2 linked regions of the Sagittula stellata E-37 genome follow. The protein of the gene in region 1 binds, or shares a complex with, the protein of each later gene. Links are inferred from orthologs where the notes say so. Each region holds a gene or a part of one and is shown in the gene's direction. Other genes may lie near its edges.

The links.
Region 2: the proteins of ABFK29_RS17865 (region 1) and tldD are in contact, whole or in part, in a solved structure (PDB 5NJ9), measured with the Escherichia coli proteins. The link is inferred for Sagittula stellata E-37 from one-to-one orthologs.

What each region holds. Positions count from the first base shown.
Region 1 is NZ_CP155729.1:3,743,414-3,752,840, forward strand. What follows is about bases 2,840-5,775. They hold ABFK29_RS17865 (TldD/PmbA family protein), read left to right. Parts: upstream 2,840-3,602; coding sequence 3,603-4,949; downstream 4,950-5,775. Other genes in these bases: ABFK29_RS17860 (trypsin-like peptidase domain-containing protein), read left to right, coding at 2,840-3,484; ABFK29_RS17870 (inositol monophosphatase family protein), read left to right, coding at 4,936-5,769. In the rest of the region: dapB (4-hydroxy-tetrahydrodipicolinate reductase), read right to left, coding at 1-594; 30S ribosome-binding factor RbfA, read left to right, coding at 680-1,075; ABFK29_RS17855 (phosphodiester glycosidase family protein), read left to right, coding at 1,080-1,823; more of ABFK29_RS17860, read left to right, coding at 1,973-2,839; ABFK29_RS17875 (DUF4170 domain-containing protein), read left to right, coding at 5,879-6,118; ABFK29_RS17880 (3-deoxy-D-manno-octulosonic acid transferase), read left to right, coding at 6,138-7,328; lpxK (tetraacyldisaccharide 4'-kinase), read left to right, coding at 7,328-8,320; ABFK29_RS17890 (N-formylglutamate amidohydrolase), read right to left, coding at 8,378-9,241.
Region 2 is NZ_CP155729.1:1,547,785-1,557,172, forward strand. Bases 2,459-5,355 are described here. They hold tldD (metalloprotease TldD), read left to right. Parts: upstream 2,459-3,144; coding sequence 3,145-4,566; downstream 4,567-5,355. Other genes in these bases: coxB (cytochrome c oxidase subunit II), read right to left, coding at 2,459-2,930; ABFK29_RS07400 (hypothetical protein), read left to right, coding at 4,559-5,023; dprA (DNA-processing protein DprA), read left to right, coding at 5,142-5,355. Outside these bases: ABFK29_RS07370 (cytochrome c oxidase subunit 3), read right to left, coding at 1-201; ABFK29_RS07375 (cytochrome c oxidase assembly protein), read right to left, coding at 221-835; ABFK29_RS07380 (hypothetical protein), read right to left, coding at 825-1,004; cyoE (heme o synthase), read right to left, coding at 1,001-1,960; more of coxB, read right to left, coding at 2,055-2,458; more of dprA, read left to right, coding at 5,356-6,323; ABFK29_RS07410 (hypothetical protein), read right to left, coding at 6,325-6,741; topA (type I DNA topoisomerase), read left to right, coding at 6,917-9,388. UniProt on the Escherichia coli protein: Metalloprotease involved in CcdA degradation. Suppresses the inhibitory activity of the carbon storage regulator (CsrA).

The sequences.
Region 1 (9,427 bases):
GCCCGTGATGCCGTCGCGGCCCCGGTCGGACACGTCTGCCAGCGCAACCCCGCGTCCCTCTGCCGCGGCCTCGCCCAGCATCAGCGCCGTCCCCGAGGGCGCGTCCACCTTGTGGTGATGGTGCGCCTCGATCACCTCGATGTCCCAGTCGGCATCCAGCGCCGCCGCAACCTGCTTCACCATCCGGGTCAGCAGGTTCACGCCCAGCGACATGTTGCCCGCCCGGACCACAACCGCATGACGTGCCGCGCGGTCGATGGCGGAAATATCGTCCTCCGACAGCCCAGTGGTGCCGATGACATGCACCGCCCGCGCCTGCGCCGCCAGTTCGGAAAATGCGACCGTCGCCGCGGGCGCGGTGAAATCGATGACCGCCTGCGCACGCGAAAACGCCTCAAGCGCGTCGTCGCTCACCTTCAGGCCCATCTCGGCACCGCCCATGGCCAGCCCCAGGTCGCGCCCGACCCAGTCGTGGCCCTCGCGCTCCAGCGCGCCGACAAGTTTCAGCCGGTCGGAGGCCATGACCTCCTTCACGAGCATCTGCCCCATGCGTCCGGAAACGCCCGTTACAACGACACCTGGCTGATCCGTCATCGTCCACACTCCTCAAGTCCGTTGCGATCCCATACAGCGGTCGTCGGCGCTTGGCAAAGCGACAGCTTCGCTCTACTTCTCCCGCATGGCACGCAACAGATTCCAAGATGGCCCCGGGCCAAGCCAACGTCAGCTCCGGGTGAGCGAAGTCATCCGGCGCCAGCTGTCGGATGTTCTCATGCGTGGCGACGTCCACGACCCCGAGCTCAACCGCCTGTCGATCACGGTCGGCGAGGTGCGCGTTTCCCCCGACCTCAAGGTCGCCACCGCCTATGTGGTGCCGCTCGGCGGGCAGAAGGCCGACGACATGTTCGCCCTGCTGGACCGCAACAAGGGCGAGTTGCGGCGCGCCGTCTCGAAGGGGCTGACGCTGAAATTCGCGCCTGAACTGCGGTTCCGCCTGGACGAGACCTTCGACAACCTCGACGAGGCCCGGCGCCTGTTCTCCGACGACACCGTGCGCCGCGACGTGGAGGGCTGATCCCATGCTCCGTGCCTGCCTTGCGCTGGCAGCGTTGCTCGCCTCGGTGGCAGCGCCCGCCAGCGCCGTCACTTGCCGCAACGTGGAGTTCGAGTCGATCCGCTACGCCGTCTGCGAGGTCGACGCCACGAAGGAAGACCTCCGCCTGTTTCGCGCCGACGCCGAGGGACGGCCCATCGGCCAGTTCTCGCGCCTTGAGGCCATTCTGGCCCAAAAGGGCGAAACGCTCGCCTTCGCGATGAATGCCGGCATGTATCACGAGGACCGCGCCCCGGTCGGCTATTACGTCGAGGATGGCAAGGAAGAGATGCGTGTCATCTCCTCCCCCGGTCCGGGCAACTTCGGCCTCCTGCCCAACGGTGTGCTCTGCATCACGGATACCCGCGCCCGAGTCTACGAGACCCGCGACTTCCTTGCCGCCAAGCCCGCCTGCCGCGACGCCACGCAATCCGGCCCGATGCTGGTCATAGGCGGCGAACTGCACCCGCGCTTCCTGCCGGACTCCACCTCGCGCTATATCCGCAACGGCGTGGGCACATCGAAGGACGGCAAGCGCGCGGTCTTCGCGATCTCGCAAAGCGTCGTCACCTTCCACGAGTTCGGGCGGTTTTTCCGCGACGGTTTGAAATTGCCCAACGCGCTGTTCCTCGACGGCAATGTTTCGCGGCTCTATGCGCCGGAACTGGGCCGCAACGACCTCGGGCGGCGCATGGGACCGATCGTGGCCGTGACGGAAAAGGCCGACTGACCGGCTGAGACCGCGTCCGCGTGCCGGATGGCCAGGCCGGGCCGGATGGGTCCGCCGGGGCGGAAGCGATTGCCGCGCGTGTGTCCGCATGGCAGGCTGCCCGGACAGACCATGCCATTCCTTCGCCGCGACCTTTGATGACCTTATCCTTGCGCACCTTTTTCGTGCTTCTCTTGCTGGCCGCCTTGCCGCCGTGGCCGCCCGCGTCGGCGCAGCAGGCGGTGGACCTTTCCGAACCCTTCTTGGCAGAGGGGCTTTCGATCCAGGACCGGCGTTTCCTTCAAGCCGCGCTGGCCTTCGAAGGCGCTCTGCACGCGCCCATCGCCCCCGACTGGAGCCCCGGCGCGCAGGCAGCGATGGACGACTTCGCCCAAACCGCCTACGGCGCCGCGCCCTCCGTGCTGCATATGGCCGCGCTGGCGCAGGAGATGACGGATCGGGCCGCGCGCGATGGCTGGACGTGGCGCCACTTCGACTCGCTCGGGCTGTCGCTGCTCTTTCCGTCCAAGACCGCCGTTCCCGCCGCACCGGATGGCGCGTTCACCGTCTGGGACCACAGCACGTCCTCGCTGCGCTACCGTTTCGCCTCTCTCTCCCGGCCAGAGGCGCAGGCGCTGCACCGCGACACGCTGGCGCTTCAGGCAGAGGGCGGAACCCCGGTGCGCACGCGCGACGCCAGCCTTGCCGTGACCGGGGTCACCGGCGCGGACGGCACACTGCGCCGGGTCCGCTCCGACTATATCGACGGCGCATGGTCGACGGTCGTTCTGTCGGCGGATGCGGCGGACGGCGCGCTTCTCGGCGCGGTGGCCGCCAGCATTGCGCCGGGGCTGGCCGCGCCGCTGGCGGTCACGCGCGGCGGGCGGCTCGACCGGGCACGGCAAGCCGCCGCCCCGCTGCTGGACACCCTGGAACGCCTGCCTCGGGACAGGCCCGCCCCCCCGACCGAGGCCACACCGCCAGTGGCCTCACCCCCGGAGGCCACCCTGCCGGACGTCAACCTGCCGGAGGACAGCGCGCACCGGGACCGCCCGTCGCGCCCCTTCCGCGCGGCCAGCACCGGCAGCGGCTTCTACGTCTCCGCCGAGGGGCACGTTCTGACCAACGCCCATGTCACCGACGGCTGCACCACGATCCACGTCGACGGCCGGCCCGCCCGCCTGCTGACGCAATCCGCTGACAGCGACCTGGCGCTTTTGTTGTCCGAAGCACCGGCCCCGGCGGTCGCCATCTTCTCGGAGGCGCCCGCGCGGCTCAATTCGGACGTGACCGCGCTAGGGTATCCGCTGTCGCACATCCTCGGCGGGATGAACGTGACGCGCGGGTCGGTCTCGGCGATCACCGGGCTGTCGGGCGATCCCGCGACCATGCAGATCACCGCCCCGGTCCAGCCCGGCAATTCCGGCGGGCCGCTGATCGGCGCAGACGGTTCGGTGGTGGGCGTGGTGGTGGCCAAGCTCGACGCGCTGACCATCGCCGACCAGCTGCGCGACATTCCCCAGAACGTGAACTTCGCGGTCCGGGCCGAGGTCGCGGCGCGGTTCCTTGCGGCGCAAGGGGTCTCGCCCCTCCGTGCCGCGCCACACACACCTCTTCGCCCCGAGGACCTGGCCCAGAGGGCTGCCGCGTTCACCGCCTTCGTCGAGTGCGATCCACGCTGACACGGGGCTGGCAGTCATGGGCCGGCAACCACGGCACCGCGCCCTGCGCCCCCCCGAAACGCTTGCACCCTGACGCGCGGCGCCCTACCTCGGGACAACGACCGACGAAAGGCTGCAGATGTCCCAGACCCCGACCGAGCTGACACAGGCCCTGCTCGACGCCGCGAAGAAAGCTGGCGCCGATGCCGCAGACGCCATCGCCATCGAAGGCACCGCGCTGTCCATCGACGTGCGCGCCGGGACGCTGGAACAGGCGGAACGGGCCGAGGGGCGCGACCTCGGGCTGCGGGTCTTCGTGGGCAGGCGGGTCGCCAGCGTCTCCACCTCCGACACCCGGGCCGAGGCGCTGACCGCCATGGCAGAACGCGCCGTCGCCATGGCCCGCGAGACGCCCGAAGACCCCTACGCGGGCCTTGCCGATCCGTCTCAGCTTGCCCGCGACTGGGACATGGACGCCCTGCAACTGGCCGACCCCGCCGAGGAACCCGCCCCGGCAGAGCTTGAAGACGACGCCCGCCGGGCCGAGGCTGCGGCGCTGGCGCACGAGGGCATCACCATGGTGCACTCCGCCTCCGCCACCTATTCGGCGCAGAACGTCGCACTTGCCGCCTCCAACGGGTTTGCCGGAGGCTACCGGCGCACCGGGCGCTCCCGGTCCTGCGTCGCGGTGGCGGGCACCGGCCTTGCCATGGAGCGCGACTACGACGGCGACAGCCGCATCTTCCAGTCCGACCTGCGTTCGGCCGAGGACATCGGCGACACCGCGGCCATCCGCGCGCTGGAACGGCTGAACCCGAAGCGCCCCAAGACCGGCGCCTATCCCGTGCTCTTCGACGAACGCATCTCCTCGTCGCTGATCGGCCACCTTGTCGCGGCGTCGAACGGTGCCTCCGTGGCACGCGGCGCGTCCTGGCTGCGCGGCGCCCTGGGTGAAGACGTGCTGCCCAAGGGCCTGTCGCTGATCGAGGACCCGCACCGCCCGCGCACCGCCGCCTCCCGTCCCTTCGACGCGGAAGGGCTGGCGACGAAGGCCCGCAAGCTGATCGACGACGGTGTGCTGACCGGCTGGACACTGGACCTCGCCAACGCCCGCAAGCTGGAGATGGAGAGCACCGCGAACGCCGCCCGCTCCGTTTCGGGCGGGATCTCTCCGACCGTCTGGAACCTCGAACTGACGCAGGGCGACCGGACGCGCGAAGACCTGATGGCAGAGATGGGCAGCGGCCTGCTGGTGACCTCGATGATCGGCTCCACCATCAACCCCAACACCGGCGACTACTCGCGCGGGGCGGCGGGCTGGTGGGTAGAGAACGGCGCACTGGCCTATCCGGTGTCCGGTGTCACGCTGGCGGGCAACCTGCGCGAGATGCTGCGCGCCATCACCCCAGCGAACGACGCACGCCCCTGGCTGTCGCGCGTGGTGCCGTCGCTGCTGGTCGAGGGGCTCACTCTTGCCGGAGACTGAGGCCGACGCCGATCTGCGCCTGCTGACACAGGCCGCGCGCCAGGCGGGCGACATCGCGACGGGTTTCATCGGGCAGGATCTGGACATCCGCTACAAGGAGGACGACGCCGGCCCCGTGACCCGCGCCGATCTTGCCGTGGACACGGCGCTGAAGGACATCCTGCGCGACGCCCGCCCCGGTTATGGCTGGCTGTCGGAGGAAACGCCCGACGGCGAGAACCGCCTGACGAAGGACCGGGTGTTCATCGTCGATCCCATCGACGGCACGCGGTCCTACATCGAAGGTTCGCGCGCGTGGGCGCACGTGCTGGCCGTCGTGGAGCATGGGATCGTGCAGGCGGCGGTGGTCTTTCTGCCGATGCTCGACGCGCTCTACACTGCCCGGCTCGGCGGCGGCGCCCGGCTGAACGGCGACACGATCGCCGTCTCGCCGCGCGGCGCGCTGACCGGCGCGGACGTGCTGGCCACCCGGCCCAACCTCGACCCGCATCACTGGCCCGGCGGCGTCCCGCAGGTGAAGCGCCACCACCGCCCCTCGTTGGCCTACCGGCAGGCGCTGGTGGCAGAGGGACGCTATGACGCGATGTTCACCTTCCGGCCAAGCTGGGAATGGGACATCGCCGCAGGCGCGCTGATCCTGTCGGAGGCAGGGGCCACCGTGACCGACCGCCGGGGCCAGCCGCTGCGCTTCAACGGACCGAAGGCGCAGGTCGACGGGCTGGTGGCGGCCAACCCCGACCTGCACGGCTCGCTCATGGCCCGTCTCGCGGACGATGCACCGGGGCCGCCCGGTTCCACGGCAACGGCCCGAAACCGGTAACGAAGTATTTGGCAGGACACCCGAAACGCCCCCCGGCCCGCTTGACCCCGCCCCCGCGATGACTACGGTCATGGCCCGTCACCTTGGCCCCATCCTTCAGGAGAAGCGCATGCAACGGCTCCATCTCGTCTTCGGCGGCGAACTCGAAGACCCAACCAAGACCGTGTTCCGCGATGTGAACGACCTCCACATCGTCGGCATCTTTCCGAACTACGAAGAGGCCTACAACGCATGGAAGGCAGAAGCGCAGCGCACCGTGGACAACGCCCACATGCGCTATTTCATCGCGCACCTGCACCGGCTGAGAGAGGAAGGCAAGGAAGCCTCCTCCACCGAAGAACTGGGCTGACGCCTTGAGCAGTCGCGCGTTGTCGCTCCAGGCCTATCTGGCCACGACGCGCGGCCCGGGCGCGGACAAGCCGCAACCGCTGCCGCCGCGTCCGCCGGGTCCGCTCGTCTGGGCCTGGGCCTCGGGCGAGGAACGCGGACGCGCGCTGGCCAGCCTCTGCGCCCGCCTGACCGGCCAGCACCCCGACACCGAAATCGTGCTCTCGGGCGACGCGCCCGCCTCCGGCGAGGCACTGCACCTGCCCGCCCCCGCCGAACGACTGCCCGACTGCACCGCCTACGCCCGGCACCTGAAACCCGACGTGGTGCTCTGGGCCGGGTCCAACCTGCGTCCCGCGCTGCTGCACTCCCTGTCCGAGGAAGGCGCGCATATCATCGCGCTCGACCTGACCGACCAGCCGCCCGTGGCGCCCGCCGCCGCACGCTGGCTGCCCGATCCGGCCCCGGCGGCGCTGGCGCTCGTCGACACGCTCTATGCCACCGACGAAGCCGCCGCCCGCCGCCTGAGACGGCTGGGGATGGATGCCACGCGCATCCACGTCGCCGGTCCGCTGATGGACACCGACATGCCCCTGCCCTGCGCGGATGCCCAGCACGAAGAGGTCGCGGCGCTCATGTCGGGCCGGCCCGTCTGGTTGGCCGCCCGACTGCGCGGCGGGGAAACCTACGACATCCTCGCCGCCCACCGCCAGGCCGTGCGCCTGAACCACCGCCTGCTTCTGGTCATCGTGCCCGCCTGCGCGCAGGACGCCGAACGTATCCTCCGCGCCGCCCGGCAGGCGCAGCTCCGGCTTTGCCTCTGGGACGAGGGCGAGACGCCGGACGAAAACACGCAGGTCATCATCACCGAAGGGCCGGAGACGCTCGGCCTCTGGTATCGCATCGCGCCCCTCGCCTACCTCGGCGGCTCTCTCGTCAACGGCGTCGGCGGCGAAGACCCCTACGAAGCCGCGACGCTCGGCACCGCGATCCTTTATGGCCCGAACGTGGGCGGGCACCTGCGCAGCTACACGCGGCTGGTCGAGGCCGGGGCCGCGCGCATCGTCCGCGACGCCGATTCCCTGGCGGCGGCAGTGCTGCACCTCGTCGCCCCGGATCAGGCGGCGGCCATGGCACACGCCGGGTGGGACGTGATTTCCTCCGGTGCGGAACTGGTCGACACGGTCATCGCCGAGGTGGCCGAGGTCCTCGACGCACGCGGGGCGGTCTGATGCAGGCGCCGCGCTTCTGGTTCACCCCGCCCGACGCCCCCGCGTGGCAGACCCGCGCGCTTGCGCCGCTGGCCGCCCTCACCGCCCGCGCCACCGCACGCCGCGTGTCCCGCGCACCAGACCATGCCCCCGGCATTCCGGTGATCTGCGTCGGCAATGTCAACGCGGGCGGCACCGGCAAAACCCCCGCCGCCATAGCCCTCGTCCAGCGCCTGCAAGCGCGGGGCCTGAGCCCCCATGTCCTGTCGCGCGGGTACGGCGGTACGCTCGACGGTCCGGTGCAGGTCGATCCGCTGCGTCACACCGCATCGCAAACCGGGGACGAACCGCTCCTCCTCGCCGCCTTCTGTCCCGCATGGGTGGCAAAGGACCGCGCCGCGGGCGCCCGCGCGGCCGAAGCGGCGGGCGCGGACGTCCTCGTGCTGGACGACGGGCTGCAGAACCCGGCGCTGCGCAAGGATCTGACGCTGGTGACGGTGGACGCGCACATGGGCTTCGGCAACGGCCGCTGCCAGCCCGCAGGCCCCCTGCGCGAACCGGTGGCGGCGGGCCTCGCCCGGGCCGACCTGCTCCTCTCCATAGGCCCCTCCGCCGCACAGCAGCGCTTTGCCGCCACATGGGGCAGGCAGGTGACGATCCCGCACCTGACCGGCGCGCTCGAACCGCTTCAGACCGGTATGGACTGGCAGGACATGGCCGCCTTCGCCTTCGCGGGCATCGGCCACCCGGAAAAGTTCTTCGCCACGCTCAGGGGCCTTGGCGCCGACGTGAAGGGCACCGTGGCGCTCGGCGACCACCAGCCGCTGACCCCGGCCATCCTGACCCGTCTTGCGCAGGACGCGGGCCGGATGGGCGCGCAGCTTGTCACCACGGAAAAAGACGCCGTGCGCCTGCCCGCCGACATGCGCCAGCAGGTCCTGACCGTTCCGGTAAGACTGCAGATCGCGGACCCGGCGCCGCTGGAGGCCGCACTCGACCGCCTGTTCGCCTGAGCGGCACACCGGCACCCCGCGAATCGCGGCGGACGTGGCGGACCCGAAGGCCCCGTGTCACTCCGCCGCGAGTTGTCCCCGGTCGCGCGCGCCCAGGACGGCCAGTTCCGCCACGACCCCGCGCAACACGCGCCGCACGTCTTCGAAATCCGCGCTCGGGCTGATGGTCTTCTCGTCCATGTAAAGCGACCGGTCAATCTCCACCTGCACCGCGTGCTGGTTCCGCAACGGGCGCCCATAGGCCTGGGTGGTGTAGGCCCCCGCGAAAGGTGCGTTGCGCGCCACCACGAACCCGGCAGAGCGGAAGGCCGCTTCCACACGTTCCACCACATCGATGGCCGAGGACGCGCCAAACCGGTCGCCGATCACGACCTCGGGGCGCGGCACGCCATTGCGCAGCGCGCCGTCCAGCGCCTCGCGCGGCATCGAATGGCAGTCGATCAGGATCGCCTCGCCAAAGATCGCGTGCGACCGCGCCAGAAGGGTGGCCAGTTTCTCGTGGTAGGGGCGCCAGATCTGCTGCAGGCGACGCTCCGCCTCCAGCCGGGACAGCTTGCCGCGATAGATTGCCCGGCCGCCTGCCACGACGCGCGGCACCACGCCCAGACCGGAGGCCACGCGCGGGTTGTGGCCCATGCGGCGCACGCCCTCGATCAGCGCCGGGTCCAGTTCGTCGACCGCCCGGTTGAGGTCCACGTAGGCGCGGGGCGCACCGGCCCGCAACAACGGCGCGCCATGTGCAGGTGCGGAATCGAACAGCCGGTCGACCCAGGCGTCTTCCGAGGACCGAATCGTCCGCTTGTCCAGCAATGTCGTACCCAGAAAGCTCGGCGGATAATCGCGTCCCGAATGCGGCGACGCGAACACAACGCAACTCGACAGCTTTTCCGGCAGATGAAGATGGTAAGCCGTGCTGGGCATTGGCGCTCCTTTGCAGCAAATCATAGACCAAAAACTTTCGACTCCAAAAGCCCTTGATCCCGCTCCGGAACCTATTTATAGACCCCTCCACCGGCGCGGACCTCCCGCGCCCCTTTCTTTCACAAGGGGCACGGAGCAAGGGGAACGGATCGGCCATAGGGGCGGTTAGCTCAGCGGTAGAGCACT
Region 2 (9,388 bases), 2.2 Mb from region 1 along the record:
CTGGTTCTCCTTCACGGTTTCGCTCCACCAGCCGAACATGGTGTAGAGGACGCCGACGAAGCCGATGAGGAACATCCAAATCGTGATGTCCTTCATCCACAGCACCGCGCCGAAGAGCATGATGAACCCGGTCACTGCACCCAGGAAAGGCCAGATGGAGGGGTTCAGAATGTGATAGTCGTGGTTCTTAGCATGCGCCATGGCAATCCCTCGTTAGGCGTTAGTTCACGGATGCTTTCGCATCGTCTTGATCGTCGATGCCGGGGGCATCGCCAGTGGTGTCGAGCGCGGCCTGCGTCTGTTCCGGCAGGTCGATCTCGTAGAATGTATAAGACAGTGTGATGTGCTTTGTGTACTTCGCGTCGCGGTCGTCCACGATTTCCGGGTCGACGAAGAAGCTGACGGGCATTTGAACCCGCTCACCGGGCATCAGCACCTGTTCGGTGAAGCAGAAGCACTCGATCTTGTTGAAGAACCCACCCGCTTGGTAGGGGGCCACGTTGTAAGTGGCCTGGCCCGCAATCGGATGATCGGTCGGATTGTAGGCTTCGTAGAACGCCAGCCCTTCTTCGCCGATGCGGACGATCATCTCGGTCTGCATGGGCTTGAAGTCCCACGGCATGTCGCGGTCCTTCGAGGCGTCGAACTTGATCTTGATGGTCTGGTCGAGGATGTCGCGCCGGGTCGACGCCTCGGCCACCTGTGTGGTGCCGCCAAAACCGGTGACACGGCAGAACCAGTTATAGAACGGCACCGAGGCCCAGGCCATCGCACCCATGAAGAAAACGACGCCGAGCGTTTGTACAAGGGTCTTGGTCTTTGGATCAATTGCCATTGCCGTCTCCCTGAGTTGCCGCAGCCGGTTGCATCTGGAAGTCGCCCCGTTCGACCTTGACGACGGTCATCCCGAAGACAATCACGATGAATGCCCCCAGCGCCAGCCCGACGCCGATATTGCGGGACTTGCGGCGTTTGTGAAGATCGTGTTCGCGCGTGATGCTCATGACAGCACTCCAAAGCGGTCCAGCCCTGCATCCACGAGGATCGCGCCGAAATGAGCGAAGAGGTAAAGCAGGGACAGCTTGAAGAACGCCTTCTCGGCCTTGAAGTTGTCGGCCTCCGACGCGGCTTCGTCGCGGCGCCAGATGGTCCAGGCGCCCTTCAGGAACAATGCGTTCAGAACGAGAGCCGTCGCGAGGTAGACCGGTCCGCCGACCTGAGTAAAGCCCAGCCCGATAGCAAAGGCGGCCAGCAGGACAGTGTAGACAAGGATGTGGGTCCGGGTCGACTTGCGCCCGTGTGTCACGGTCAGCATCGGCACGGTGGCGTTGTCGTAGTCCATGCGGACGAAAAGCGCGAGCGCCCAGAAGTGGGGCGGCGTCCAGAGGAAGGTGAGGCAGAACATCAGCACGGAAGCGGTCGAGATCTCGCCGGTTGCGGCGGCCCAGCCGATCATCGGGGGGAAGGCCCCGGCGGCGCCGCCGATCACGATGTTCTGCGGTGTCGAGCGTTTCAGCCACATCGTGTAGATCACGACGTAGAAGAAGATGGTGAAGGCCAGCAGGGACGCGGCCAGCCAATTGGTCGCGAGGCCCAGGAAAACGACGGCAAAGACTGACAGCGTCAGGCCGATGGCCAGCGCCTCGTCGCGGGTGACCTTGCCCGAAGGGATCGGACGCTTTGCCGTGCGCTTCATTAGCGCGTCGATGTCCGAATCGTACCACATGTTCAATGCGCCGGATGCGCCGCCGCCGATGGCGATGAACAGCACCGCGCAGAAGCCGAGGAACGGGTGAATAGCCACCGGTGCGGCCAGCAGGCCGACGAAGGCGGTGAAAACGACAAGCGTCATCACACGCGGCTTGAGCAGCGCGAAATAGTCGCCGAACTGCGCTTCCTGCGCGTCGGTCCGCAGCTCGGTGCCCATCCGGGCGCGTGTCTCGAAGCTGGCGTCGCTCATGTCGGCTCCTGCCTGAAATGCCAAGGTCGGTTTGGTGCGGCGCAGGCCGGGATAGGTCCCGGCCTGCGTATCATCTTTCGGTCGCCGGAAGCGATCAGTTGGTCAGTGCCGCGCGCACGTCTGTGTACCAGCCTTCGTCCTTGGACGCGGCGAGCCATGCGTCATAGGCTTCCTGGCTGACAACCTTCACGGTGATCGGCATGTACGCGTGGGAAATTCCGCAGAGTTCGGAACACTGGCCGAAGTAGACGCCTTCGCGTTCCGGCGTGAACCACAGCTCAGCCAGGCGGCCGGGGACAGCGTCCTGCTTCACGCCGAAGGCCGGAATGGTCCAGGAGTGGATCACGTCGGCGCCGGTGACCTGCATCACGATGGTCTTGCCGACCGGCACGACCACGGCGGTGTCGGTGGCCAGCAGCCACTCGTCCTTGGTGTAGCCCGCGTCGGTCAGCATGGTCTGCACGTCGTCGGAATAGCGATTGTCGCCGCCCGTCGCGGGAGAGCCGATCATGTAGCTGTCGTAGGCCAGGTCTTCACCCACGTACTCGTACCCCCAGTACCACTGGTAACCGGTGACCTTAATGGTGATGTCGCCGTCCGGGATTTCCTGCTGCTTGAACAGCACCGGAAGGGAGAAGGCGCCGATGAACACGAGGATCACGATTGGCCCGATGGTCCACGCGATCTCCAGCGGAGAGTTGTGCGTGAAGGTGCCGGGCGTCTTGTTGGCCTTCTGGTTGTAGCGCACCACGATGTACGCAAGCAGGGCGACGACCAGCAGGCAGATCGCGGTGATGATCACAAGGATCATGCCGTCGAGCCATTGCAGGTCACGCGCCAGTTCCGTGGAGGCCGGCTGGAAACCCATGCCACCCTGGTGCGGGCGGCCCACAACGGGCAGGTCCTGCGCCAAGGCCGGCGCGGCGACAAAGGCGCTGAGAAGGCCCGTCATCATCGTCTTGAAGGTCATATGTCACCCTGATCGATTCGAGTTGTGCACGGGCCCGCCGACCCGGAATGACTTGATATACATGCAAAAAGGAAGCGCAGGCTGGCGCCCGTCCTCCTCCGCGGCATACCGTTGCGTTCTGGCGGTCTAGAAACCATATTCTTTCCACCCGTGAAAGCTTTGAGCTTGCGGCAAAGCGCCGCTTTACTTGATCCAGATCAATCCAGAGGTCCATATGTCCGACGCACTTTTCCGCCCTTTCAAGACGCATCTGGACCTCGATCGCACCGTGACGCTGGTAAAGGAGGCCCTTTCGGGCGCCGAGGACGGCGAACTTTTCCTTGAGCGGAGGCGCTCGGAATCGCTTGTTCTGGATGACGGGCGCCTCAAGACGGCAAGCTACGACGCCTCCGAAGGATTCGGCCTGCGCGCGGTGAAAGGCGAGGTGGCCGGTTACGCCCATGCCACGGAGATCAGCGAATCCTCTCTCAAACGTGCGGCCGAAACGGCGCGGCTCGCGGTGGGTGATGGCGGCGGCGTCATGGCCGCGCCGCCTGCGGGCACGAACCGCACGCTTTACACCGACGCCGACCCGATTGCCGGGGCGAGCTTTCCGGTGAAGGTGGACACCCTGAAGGAGATCGACGCCTTCGCCCGTGGTCTCGACCGTCGCGTTGTGCAGGTGACGGCCAGCATCGCCGCCTCATTGCAGGAGGTCGCGATTCTCCGCCCCGAGGGGGGGCTCGTGACCGACGTGCGCCCGATGACCCGCGTGAACGTCTCGGTGATCGTCGAGCAGGACGGGCGGCGGGAGGCCGGGACTGCCGGCGGTGGCGGTCGGGTCACGCTTGAGGGCCTGCTGGAACCCATCGAATGGCAATCGAAGGCGCGCGAGGCGCTGCGCATCGCGCTCGTCAACCTGGAGGCGGAGCCCGCGCCGGCGGGTGTCATGGACATTGTCCTCGGCCCCGGCTGGCCCGGCATCCTGCTGCACGAGGCCATCGGGCACGGGCTCGAAGGCGACGCCAATCGCAAGGGCACATCCGTCTTCGCGGGCCTGATGGGCCAGCAGATCGCGTCGAAGGGCGTGACCGTGCTGGACGACGGCACCATCCCGGACCGGCGCGGGTCGATCACGGTGGACGACGAAGGCACCCCTTCGGGCAAGAACGTCCTGATCGAGGACGGCAAGCTGGTCGGTTTCATGCAGGACCGCCAGAACGCGCGACTGATGGGCGTGACGCCCACCGGCAACGGCCGCCGCGAGAGCTATGCGCATATCCCGATGCCCCGCATGACCAACACCTACATGCTGGGCGGCGACGCCGATCCGCGGGACATCGTGCGCGACCTGAAAGACGGGATCTGGGCGGTGGGCTTCGGTGGCGGACAGGTCGACGTGACCAACGGCAAGTTCGTCTTTTCCTGCACGGAGGCCTATCGCGTGAAGGACGGGAAGGTCGGGCGTCCGGTGAAGGGGGCCACCCTGATCGGCGACGGCGCCTCCGCGCTTCAGCAGATCCGCGCGCTCGGCAACGACATGGCGCTGGACCCGGGCATGGGCAATTGCGGCAAGCAGGGTCAATGGGTTCCGGTCGGCGTCGGGCAGCCCACGGTGATGATCGGTGGCCTGACGGTCGGCGGTGCGGGTGCCTGACGCGCAGCACAATCCGCTCTGGTGGCATCCCGTGAAGGCCCTGGCCATCCGACCGACGCTGCGGCAGCACGGTTTGGCCATTCTGGCGACGCTCGCCACCACCTTGGGCGCCGGCATCTCGGTCGTCACGCTGGCGTTCATGGTGGAGGCAGTCTCGACCTCAGCGGCCGGGGCCATGATCCTCGTCGGATACGTCCTGATCTTTTCGGTCGCGTTCACCTGGATCGGACACCTCGCAGGGGCCTTCGTCCTACACGCGGCCCTGATCCGCGGCCTCGGCGGCTGGGGTTTGGCGATGCTTGGCGGCTTTTTCATCGGAGCGGTGCTCAGACCGGTTGTCGGCACGGGGCTGACCGTGGGGCTGGGTCCGTTTCTGGCAGTGCTGCAGCTCGCTCTGCTGCGTGCGATTGTCGGGCGCAATACGCAGGCCCTGCCGCGCCGCGGCACATCGGCGTGAAACGCCCGAAAGGCGCGGCACCGAATGGCAGTGCAGCACGCGCATTTCTCTCGCCAGAGTTTACCTGCAATTAACCACCCTCAAGCTATGGATGAAGGTGCAAGACGGCGGGGACAGGATGCGCGACGATAGCTACTCTTCCACTCACCCCCCACTCCCACCCACCACGGAAGATGCTCGTGTGGACTGGCTCCGCCTCTTGCGCTCACGCCGCGTCGGCGTGGCAACCTTCTGGCGGCTTCTGGGCGAACACGGCTCGGCCCGCGCGGCGCTCGAAGCGTTGCCCGAAGTGGCCAGGGCCGCGGGGGTAGAGCGTTACACGATATGCCCCGAGAATGTGATTCTTGCAGAGATGAAGGCCGCACGGATGTCCGGGGCACGCCTGATCCTGAGGGGCGATACGGATTATCCCAAGGACCTGGCGGACCTCTCCGACGCGCCCCCGGCGTTGTGGGTGAAGGGCGACGCGCGCGTGCTGAATCGGCCGATGGTGGCCCTTGTCGGCGCACGCAATGCGTCATCGCTGGGATTGCGAATGGCGCGCAGCCTTGCCGAAGGCCTGGGAGAGGCGGGCTATTGCGTGGTCTCCGGTCTGGCGCGCGGCATAGATGCGGCGGCGCACCACGCCGCGCTCAAGACCGGCACGGTCGCCGTCCTGGCCGGTGGCGTCGATGTGCTTTATCCCGCTGAAAACGCGGGGCTGGCCGACGATATCGTCACCTGTCACGGCGCGCGGATCAGCGAACAGCCGATGGGCATGCAGCCGCTCGCCCGCCACTTCCCCATGCGCAACCGCATCGTTTCGGGGCTGGCCCGTGCCGTCGTCATCGTGGAGGCAGCGGCGAAATCCGGATCGCTGATCACGGCGCGTGGCGCGCTCGACCAGGGCAGGGAGGTGTTGGCGGTGCCGGGCCACCCGCTGGACGCCCGCGCGGCGGGCTGCAACATGATGATCCGCGACGGCGCGCACCTCGTACGGCATGTCGAAGATGTCCTGCAGGCCCTGCCGCCGCTGGAAAAAGAGGGCCCTGCACAGCCGCAACTTGGCCTGCCGGATCCAGAGGGCGCCGCCGTCGACGCTGTGAAAGCGCCGGAGCCCGAAACGCGGACCCTGCGCCAGACGGCGGACCTGCACACGCGTATCCTCGACCGGCTCGGGCCGTCGCCGCTGGCGGAGGACCAGTTGATCCGTGACCTTGGCGCGGCCTCGTCCCATGTCTCGCCCGCGCTCACCGATCTCGAACTGGAAGGGCGCATCCGCCGTCAGCCGGGCGGTTTCCTCTCGCTTGTGCCCCGCTGAGTCAGCACGCCTCCGGGATCACGCTTTTCCAGTCGCTGCAGTAGGGGTCCCCAAACCACCATGCGTCCGTCGCCCCGATGGCCCAGTGGACCGCGACCCAGGTGTTGCCCGAGCGCCGGAACAGAGCCTGCATCGCCGGTCCGTCGAACTCGAAGATGTCGCGGCTGTGTCCCGGGATGAGATCGGCGGGTGTCATGGCGCGCCCGTCCTTGCGCAGCGGTTCCAGCATGGCGAAGGCGACATCGCCATCCACCCGAAGCTCGTCGACGCGGAACACCAGCGGTGCGCCGAAGATCCATTCGGCATGGGGGCGCATCGCGTCCATCAGGTCGGCGCGCAGGGCGGTACCGATCCGAGGGGTTTCCCAGGCGCCTAGGGGCAGGGGCAGCAGGGTCAGGCAGAGGGCGAGGAATCGCATGTCCGGGGCTCCGTTTCGTGGCGTTCAGCCTACGCCCGAACACCGCCGACACAAGCGCGGCTCATCCGCCCGCATTGACAATTACCCCTTGCACCCCACATCTAGCGCCGCGATACGCCGCCCGGAAAGCAGCCGCGCGAGGCCGCCAAGAAACCAGGAGAGGTAGCAGTCCCAGATGCCCGTCGTCGTCGTCGAATCGCCCGCCAAGGCCAAGACAATCAACAAGTATCTGGGATCCGACTACACGGTTCTGGCTTCATACGGTCACGTGAGGGACCTGCCTCCGAAAGACGGATCGGTCGATACCGACCATGATTTCGAGATGAAGTGGGAGGTCGCGAACGATTCGCGCAAGCACGTCGCCGCCATCGCCGAAGCTTTGAAGACCGACGACAAGCTGATCCTCGCAACCGACCCCGACAGAGAGGGGGAGGCGATCTCGTGGCACCTGAAGGAGGCGCTGACCAAGCGCCGGTCGATCAAGAAGACGACCGAGGTCAGCCGGGTCACCTTCAACGCGATCACCAAGGCGGCCGTCACCGAAGCGATGAAGAACCCCCGCGACATCGACGCACCGCTGGTGGAGGCTTATCTGGCGCGCCGTGCGCTCGATTACCTCGTGGGTTTCAACCTGTCGCCGGTGCTGTGGCGCAAGCTGCCCGGCGCACGGTCGGCGGGACGTGTGCAATCCGTCTGCCTCCGTCTGATCGTCGAGCGGGAGATGGAGATCGAGGCGTTCAATCCGCGCGAATACTGGCAGGTGAAGGCGCAACTGGCCACGCCGCGCGGCCAGACGTTCGAGGCGCGGCTCGTCAGTCTCGCCGGCAAGAAGCTCGACCGCTACGATCTGGAAAACGTCACGCAGGCCGAGATGGCTGTGGATGCCGTGGCCAAGCGCGCCCTGAAGGTCCTGAGCGTCGAGGCGAAGCCTGCGTCGCGCAATCCGTCGGCGCCGTTCATGACCTCGACCCTCCAGCAGGAGGCGAGCCGCAAGTTCGGCATGGGCGCCAAGGCGGCGATGAATGCGGCGCAGCGGCTCTACGAGGCCGGCCATATCACGTACATGCGGACAGACGGGATCGACATGGCGCCGGAGGCGGTGTCAGCCTGCCGCGATGCCATCGCCGATCGTTACGGCAAGGACTACGTGCCGTCCTCGCCGCGCGTTTACAAGAACAAGGCGAAGAACGCGCAGGAAGCGCACGAGTGCATCCGCCCCACCGACATGACGAAGGATGCCGAAAGCCTGCGCCTCTCCGAATCCGACCAGCGCAAACTGTATGATCTGATCTGGAAGCGCACGCTTGCCTGCCAGATGGAAGCGGCGCGACTGGAAAGAACTACGGTGGAGATCGGCTCTGACGACGGTCAGGTCGGCCTTCGGGCCACCGGTCAGGTGGTGCTCTTCGACGGCTTCCTGAAGGTCTACGAGGAAGGCCGCGACGAGCCGGCCGAAGATGACGACAAGCGCCTGCCGCAAATCATGCAGGGCGATCCGGCGAAGTTCGAAGCCGGCGCCATGAAGTCCGAGCATGCGAAGGCGATGGAGAAGGGCACGGACCGTGGCAAGCCCGCCGTTCTGTCCGGTGACGGCGCGACGTTGGGCACGCAGAGCTTCACCAACCCGCCGCCGCGATACACCGAGGCGACGCTGGTCAAGAAGATGGAAGAACTGGGCATCGGGCGTCCGTCCACCTATGCCTCTGTCATCACGACGATTCAGGACCGCGAATACGTCCGCAAGGAACAGAACCGCCTGTTCCCCGAGGACAAGGGCCGGATCGTGACGATCTTCCTGCTGAACTTCTTCAAGCGCTATGTGGAGTACGATTTCACCGCCGCGCTGGAGGATGAGCTGGATCAGGTCAGCGCGGGCGCCGAGGACTACAAGGAACTTCTGGCGAAGTTCTGGCGCGATTTCAGTGCGGCCATTGCCGAAACCTCCGACCTCCGGATTTCGGAGGTGCTGGACGTGCTGGACGAGGCGCTTGCGCCCCAGCTCTATCCGCCGCGCGATGACGGCAGCGATCCGCGCATCTGTCCGAAGTGCGGGCAAGGGCGTCTGCACCTGAAGACATCGCGCACCGGCGGCTTCGTCGGTTGCGGCAACTATCCCGAATGCACCTACACCCGCCCCATCGCGGGAGAGGGGGCCGAGGGCGAGGAAAAGCTGCTGGGCGAGGACCAGGGCGACGAGATCTGGCTGAAGGCGGGCCGCTTCGGCCCCTATGTACAGCGCGGAGAGCCCACGCCCGAGAACAAGAAGCCGCCGCGTGCCTCCCTGCCCAAGAAAGGCGGCGCCTATCTTCCCGGCTGGGACCCGGCGGACATGACGCTGGAAAAGGCGCTTACGTTGCTGACCATGCCGCGCGAGGTGGGGATGCACCCCGATGGCGGCGTCGTCAGTGCGAACCTCGGGCGCTTCGGCCCCTACATCATGCACCAGCTGCCCGATGAGGAAAAACCGGTCTACGTCAACCTCAAGGAATTCCAGGAGGTCTTCGAGATCGGGATGAACCACGCGGTCGAGTTGCTGGCGCAGAAGCGGGCAAACCCCGGGCGCGGGCGGCAGACTGCCAAGGCGCTGCGCGAGATGGGCGAACATCCCGATGGTGGCAAGATCTCGATCATGGAAGGCCGCTACGGT